2 regions of the Ureibacillus sp. GCM10028918 genome follow, and region 2 is predicted to be linked to the other one. Evidence: predicted binding sites of a transcription regulator. Region 2 holds the regulator's gene; the other holds the start of a gene.
What was found. Region 2 encodes Rex, which represses fermentation and respiration genes when NADH is low (regulators of the CRP and FNR family bind a similar motif). Its sites were predicted from a motif close to TTGTGAAATATTTCACAA; they were not measured.

Region 1 (3,423 bases), on a different contig from region 2:
AAGAAGATTTTGGACTTGAGCCAAAATCTTCTTTTTTAAGTATTAATAAGCTAAGCCGAATAAGGCTTTGATATGTGTTAAATAACGAATATGACTTGCTTCTTTCATTAATGACGCTGGAAGACCTTTTAAAGGGATGTTGTTGCTTCCAACAGTAGCTACACCGTCTTTGCGTCCAAGACTAGCAAGTGTACCAGAGTTGACAGGGCTAAATACTTCAAGTTTTTGACCTTCAAGTGTTGCGTAGAGGTTAAACCCTGCAGTTTCCCCCATTTGCCATGCTACTTGAGCAGTAGGTGCAAATAATGGGCGACCACCATCAGCAGGAAGTGCAACAGAAGCATCTCCAACGACAAATACTTCTGGGTGAGACTTAGAACGTAAATATTCGTCAATAACCGCTTTGCCGCGGTCACATTCAAGTCCTGATTCTTGAACTAAAGGAAGTGCAGCTACTCCACCAGTCCAGATGAATGTGTTTGATTCGATTGTAGAGCCGTCTTTTAAAGAAATTTTGTTTCCTTCTACACCTGTAACAGGAAGCCCAGTTAAGAATTCGACTCCACGTTTCGTTAAGCTATCTGTAGCGCGTGCAATTAGGTCGTCAGGAAGAACAGGTAAGATTTTAGGACCAGCTTCAACAAGTTTGATGCTTAATTCTTTGAAGTCAATGCCGTATTTATTAGCAATTTTAGGGAAGTTGTCCACGATTTCGCCAACTAGTTCAACACCAGTTAAACCGCCTCCACCAATAACGATCGTTGCATCTGCAGGATTTTTTGACTTTGCATAAGCAGCAATTTTACTTTCGATGTGATGATTGATACGATTCGCATCTTCAACGGATTTCAAGACCATACTATTTTCTTCAAGGCCTGGAATGCCGAAGAAACCAGTTTGACTACCAAGAGCTACTACAAGATTGTCATATTCCATTACAGATCCATCAACCATATGAACTTCTTTATTATCTACCGAGAATGACTTCACTTCATTTACAACTATGTTTATATCTTTATCTTTAAATAGTTTTGTTAAAGGGAAAGAAATTGCACGTTCTGTAGTAGTACCACCTGCAAGTCGGTGTAATTCAGTAATCAGTTGGTGAGTCGGATATTTATTCACCACTGTTACATTCGCTTCTTCTTTACTTACATATTTACGCAATGTTAGAGCAGTTAATAAACCACCATAACCTGCACCTAAGATGACGATTTCTTTTGCCATGATAAATCCTCCGTCCATACTAGTTAAATATAAGAAAACTATTCTTGAGTTTTACGTTCTGCTTGGATTTCTAAAAATGCATTTGCGAAGCGGAAGAGCTTTTGTGCTTCAGGATCTTTTAATAACTTTAATAGGCCGAATAAGCCAATTGATTCGTTAGTAGCTTCAGCGCGGTCTTTTGCCTCAATTGCAGTGGCAGCTAAACCTTTAACTGAACCAATAACCGGTTCTGACATCTCTTTAAGAGCACTCACAGTATCGCTTTTTAATACTTCATCCGTTGCAACTAATTGAGCTAGATCATAAGTTTTTGTTAATAGTGTTACAACTTCAGCTAGCTTTGGTAATTGTTCTACTAAAGTAGTTAGTGATTCTTGAACTTCAGGTTTTAATAATTGGTCAAGTAAATCTGTTCTTCCCGTAAGTAAGCTTTGCTGTGCTTGAGTCAATTCTTCTGACATATCCAATTCTCCTTTACATTTTGCCTCTAGTGCATTTTACTTTGAAAAAGTTTGAAGAAAATTTCACATACAGTCTTATAAATCAAATTGAAATTTAGCCAAATCTTTCATGATAGTGAAATCAATACATTATCAATAATAAACTAAATATTCTCGTAATCCTATAGTTCTTTGTTAAAAATCTAAATGTTAGTAATATGGTAGAAAATTTTTAATAAAAGAATAAATTTTTAATAGATGGGGAAGAAACCATCTAATTTTAAATGGTTCAAATTTATAAAGCTTAGTGCTTTACAACATGAATTATACGACTTAATTCTAGTAATTTCTAATAATAATTTAAGAATTGTTATTAAAAAATAAATCAACGTGTAGACAAAGTCGATATTCAACTTGTCTACACGTTTTTGGGGTGATTTTTAAACTAAAGCAAAATGAATGTTAATGCTGCTGGTCGTTTGGAAGTACCGTAGTTTCTTTCTTTCTAAACTGTTTACTATAATTTGTAGCTTCCATTAATGCTCTTTCTTCAGCAGGAATTCGGACAGCTAACATCGCAAAGTTTAGTAATGTAAAGCATATTGCCGTGAAAAAGGCTTGAAACAATAGCGGGAGCAGTAATATTTCAATACAAACTACAAGATAGTTTGGATGTCGAATCAAATGATAGGGCCCTTTTTTTACAACATTGGCTCCAGGTAAAATAATAATTTTTGTATTCCAAAATGCACCTAAGGACGCAAGGCACCATACCCTTAAACCCTGCACTAGCAGGAAGAAGATAAATAGCCATAAAAACAAAGGTGACAACGTCCGTTCGAGCAGCAATACTTCAGTAATTAAGCTAATAAAAAAACTAACATGAAGTGCAATCATAAAAGGGTAGTGTGAAGCACCAACTTCATAGGCTCCGGCAGCTAGCATTCTTTTTTCATTTCTTCTTGCAATAATCACCTCAATGATTCGCTGCAAAATAACAATAGATACAAACAATATAAAGAACATCGTTAATCCCTCCACTCAAGTAATATTGCCTCTCCGCTAAAACCAGGACCGAGGGCTAGTAATAGACCAAAAGAACCGGATTTTGATTCTCTTAGCATAAATTGCTCAAGCACATAATGGACAGTTGGAGATGACATATTGCCATGATGTTGCAATACCTCTCTTGAGATAGTGGTATGCTGTTCATTCATATCCAATGTTTCCTCATAGGCGGCTAAAACTTTCTTGCCTCCAGGGTGGGCCACTAAATAATCGATTTGTTCCTTCGAAAGATTTTGCTCTTCTAAAAAGTCAGTTATAAATGGTCCCAACCATTTGCTGATAATGGAAGGGATGTCCCTTGAGAAAATTACATGAAGACCATCATTTTTCAAGTCCCAACCCATCACGCCTTCAGAATCGGGCATCCACTTAGATGCGGTATTTATTATATAAGGCATTGGCATTTTATTTTTAATTGTTGCGTGATCACCACAAACCAAAAGACAGGAAACGCCATCTGCAAAGAGGGAGGCACCTACTAAATTACTTTTTGAAAAGTCATTTGGTTGAAAGGTTAAACTGCAAAGCTCAACACAAACAACGAGCACCTTTGCTTCAGGATGTGCTAGACAGTAATCGAATGCTCGACTAATTCCCGCAGCGCCACCAGCACATCCGAGTCCCCAAATAGGTATACGCTTCATTCGATCTGAAAATTCAAGTTTGTTCATTATTCGTGCGTCAATGC
Region 2 (3,423 bases):
TATTAATAAATCGGGCTTACTTAGTAGAAGCTTTGCTAATGCTAATCGGGTTCTTTGGCCACCGGAAAGGGAGAGAATCGGTTTTTCGTAATCCTCCGGGAAAAATTGCATGCCGTGAAGCACCGAACGTGTATCTGCTTCATATTGGTACCCTCCAGCATCCTTAAAGTCATGCTGTAATTGATCGTACTCCGCCATTACGCGTGAATAGTTTTCAGCATTCTCGTAAACTGCAGGATCAGCCATACGTTGTTCAAGAGTACGTAATTTTTTTTCTTGATTACGCAATGAGTCGAATATTGTCATCATTTCGTCCCAGATCGATAAGTTTGACTCGAGCCCTGCGTGTTGCTCTAAGTAGCCAATTTTCACGTCTTTTGGAATGATAATTTCTCCAGAGTCATAAGACATTTGACCAGCGATAATTTTGAGTAATGTCGATTTTCCTGCACCGTTACGCCCTACTAACGCAACTCGATCTCTATGTTGAACTTCTAATTTTACACCACTAAGTATTTCATCTGTTACAAAAGATTTATATAATTGATTTACTTGTAAAACAATCATTACTACACCTCAGTTCTATCTTTAGTGTAATAGATGAAGATTCCTTGCGCAATGCGGATGCTTTACTTATTTCTGCATGTTTAGTAAGATGAAAACGATTTTGAATTATATTAATTTCACAAGCGTTTCATTGAACCTGCACAAAGGAATATTGAGTTCCGAGAGATAAGGATATAAATTTAGTATGTAGATAATAATCACTTATACAGATCAGGTAAAACAGTCAGTTTGAGAAATAGATTGGGGGATAATGTGTGAAGCAAGACATGAAAATTCCTCAAGCAACTACAAAAAGACTTCCACTCTATTATCGTTTTTTGCAAAACTTTGCCAATGAAGGAAAGAGGAGAATTTCATCACAAGAATTGAGTGAAGCCATGAAAATTGATTCGGCAACAATTCGAAGGGACTTTTCTTATTTTGGTGCGCTTGGTAAAAAGGGATATGGGTATGACGTACTTTATTTGCTTGAGTTTTTTAGACAAACGCTTGATCAAGATGAAGGAGCAAATGTTGCGTTAATTGGTGTGGGGAACTTGGGAAACGCATTTTTAAAATACAACTTCCACAAAAATCACAATACAAGAATCGTAGTGGCATTTGACTCAAAAGCACCACACGATGGTATGGAGGTTAATGGGATACCTGTATATCATCCAGATCGGTTAGAGGAAATGTATCATGAATTCAACGCGGAATTAGCTATATTAACGGTATCTAGTCGTTCTGCACAAATCATGGCAGATCGCTTAGTTGAAATTGATGCAAAGGGAATATTGAACTTTACGCCAGTAAGGTTAAATGTTCCTGATTCCATGAAGATGATGAATATTGATTTATCCGTTGAACTAGAAGCGTTAATCTATTTAATACGCAATAGTGATTGACACAAAGTATTTAAAATTTATCCATTAGCAAATTCCGACAAGATGAGATAAAATGTACATATAATAGAGGAGGTGGCTACAATGGTTGTGCATTTAAATGCAATTTCACCATTTGCCGTAGTTATTATTTGTGTAGTAGCCCTATTAGTTTTTGGACCAAAGAAACTGCCTGAACTAGGTAGAGCGATGGGAACAACATTACGTGAGTTCAAAAAGGGAACTAGTGGGTTATTGGATGATGAAGAGGACAAGAAAAAGAGCGCCAATGTCATCGAGCAAAAAGATCTAGAAAAAGAAAACAAGTAAGTTAAGGATGTCTATTTCAATGAATCCAAAAGAACTCACTGTTATTGAACATATAGAAGAATTAAGAAAACGTCTATTCATTTGTGCCATTTTCTTTATTCTGTCCTTAATTGTGAGCTTTTATTTTGCAAAGCCGATTATTAAATATATTCAGTTAAGCGAACAAGCAGAGCAATTTACTTTAAACGCTTTCAATGTAGGTGACCCACTTACTGTGTATTTGGAAGTTACATTCATTGTCGCGCTGATTATTACTTCGCCGATCATTCTGTACCAGCTTTGGGCCTTTATCACACCTGGGCTGCATGAAACCGAGCGAAAAGCTACGCTAAAATACATTCCGTATGCCTTTTTATTATTCGTTGCTGGACTAGCGTTTGGCTATTATATTTTATTGCCAAACGTTATGAACTTCATGATGCAGCTATCTGATGATCTTGATATTCAACAAACAATAGGGATTAATGAATATTTCGGATTTCTATTTAAATTAGTGGTCCCATTCGGCATCATCTTCGAATTACCGGTTGTAATGCTGTTCCTAGCGAGATTGGGAATTATAAATCCTCAGCTTATGGTGAAATTCCGTAAGTATGCTTATTTTGTGCTATTCGTAATAGCGGTATTAGTAGCACCGCCAGATATAATCTCATATATTTTGATTTCAATCCCATTGTTTGTATTATATGAAATCAGTATTATAATCGCTCGGATCGGCTATAAAAAATATCTAGTGGCAGAAGAAATGCGCTTGAAAGAAGAAGAGGAAATCGCTAAAAAAATCCAGGTAGAAGACTTATTGGCTGAGCAACGCCGTCAAATCGAAGAAATGACAAATAAACAATAATAATAAAGCCTATTTTCGAAAGAGAACTCTTTTGAAAATAGGCTTTTTCTTATCTTAACTATTGAAATAAGTGAGCGTTCATCTGAACAATTGTCACAAAACCATTTAACAGCATATGGGCAATGATTGAAGTAAGTAAACGACGTGTTTTATAGTATAAAAATGCAAAAATAAACCCACTAATCGTATATAAAATGATGTGTGTAAAGTCTAGATGAATCAGAGCAAAAATGATAGAACTGATTAGACCGGCAACCCAGAAATTTTGTGTTTGGACAATAGAACCAAAGACGACGCGGCGGAAAACAAATTCTTCTAGTATAGGCCCTAAAACTACTGTAGCTAAAATCATAATAGGGGCAATTTCAGTAATTTGAATAATGGATTCAGTATTCGCCGAACCGTTTTGAATACCGAGTCCGTACTCAATCATAGCTCCTATCGTTTGACCAAGAAATACTAAGAAAAACCCAATAACGCCCCAACCGATTGATACAGGAATAGAAGCTTTTTCTCCTTTAAATATATTCCAGAAGTTCTTATTTTGAGAGATTAAGAATATACAAACTAAGAATGCAATTGCAAAAGAGATTGTAGACCACCATCCTGCCAAAGCAACCTCTTGATTTCCATCTTGCGGAAAATATTGCAGGAAGAATGACTTGAGAGGTGGAATTCTTAATAGGAAGCCAGATAATTGCATTGCTATGTAAGTGATTAAAACATAAAAGGCGGTTTTTTGTGTTTGAACTTTTGTAGAGTTACTCAATAGAAAAATTCCCTCTTTCTAAATCTAGTCTTTAAATTTTGTAATTC

Region 1: a site for Rex is predicted at 1,740-1,757, ahead of ACFQU5_RS08480 (DUF1641 domain-containing protein). Genes of this name have one in related genera too.

The regions. Positions count from the first base shown of each region.
Region 1 covers NZ_JBHTFK010000006.1:90,704-94,126, reverse strand. Annotated here, with positions in the region: gene ACFQU5_RS08485 (NAD(P)/FAD-dependent oxidoreductase) at 43-1,227, opposite strand; gene ACFQU5_RS08480 (DUF1641 domain-containing protein) at 1,266-1,688, opposite strand; gene ACFQU5_RS08475 (isoprenylcysteine carboxyl methyltransferase family protein) at 2,130-2,693, opposite strand; gene ACFQU5_RS08470 (type III polyketide synthase) at 2,696-3,423, opposite strand, start outside.
Region 2 covers NZ_JBHTFK010000035.1:43,914-47,336, reverse strand. Annotated here, with positions in the region: gene ACFQU5_RS16955 (ABC-F family ATP-binding cassette domain-containing protein) at 1-567, opposite strand, end outside; gene ACFQU5_RS16950 (redox-sensing transcriptional repressor Rex) at 822-1,454, shown strand; gene ACFQU5_RS16945 (twin-arginine translocase TatA/TatE family subunit) at 1,536-1,760, shown strand; gene tatC (twin-arginine translocase subunit TatC) at 1,780-2,607, shown strand; gene ACFQU5_RS16935 (CPBP family intramembrane glutamic endopeptidase) at 2,666-3,376, opposite strand.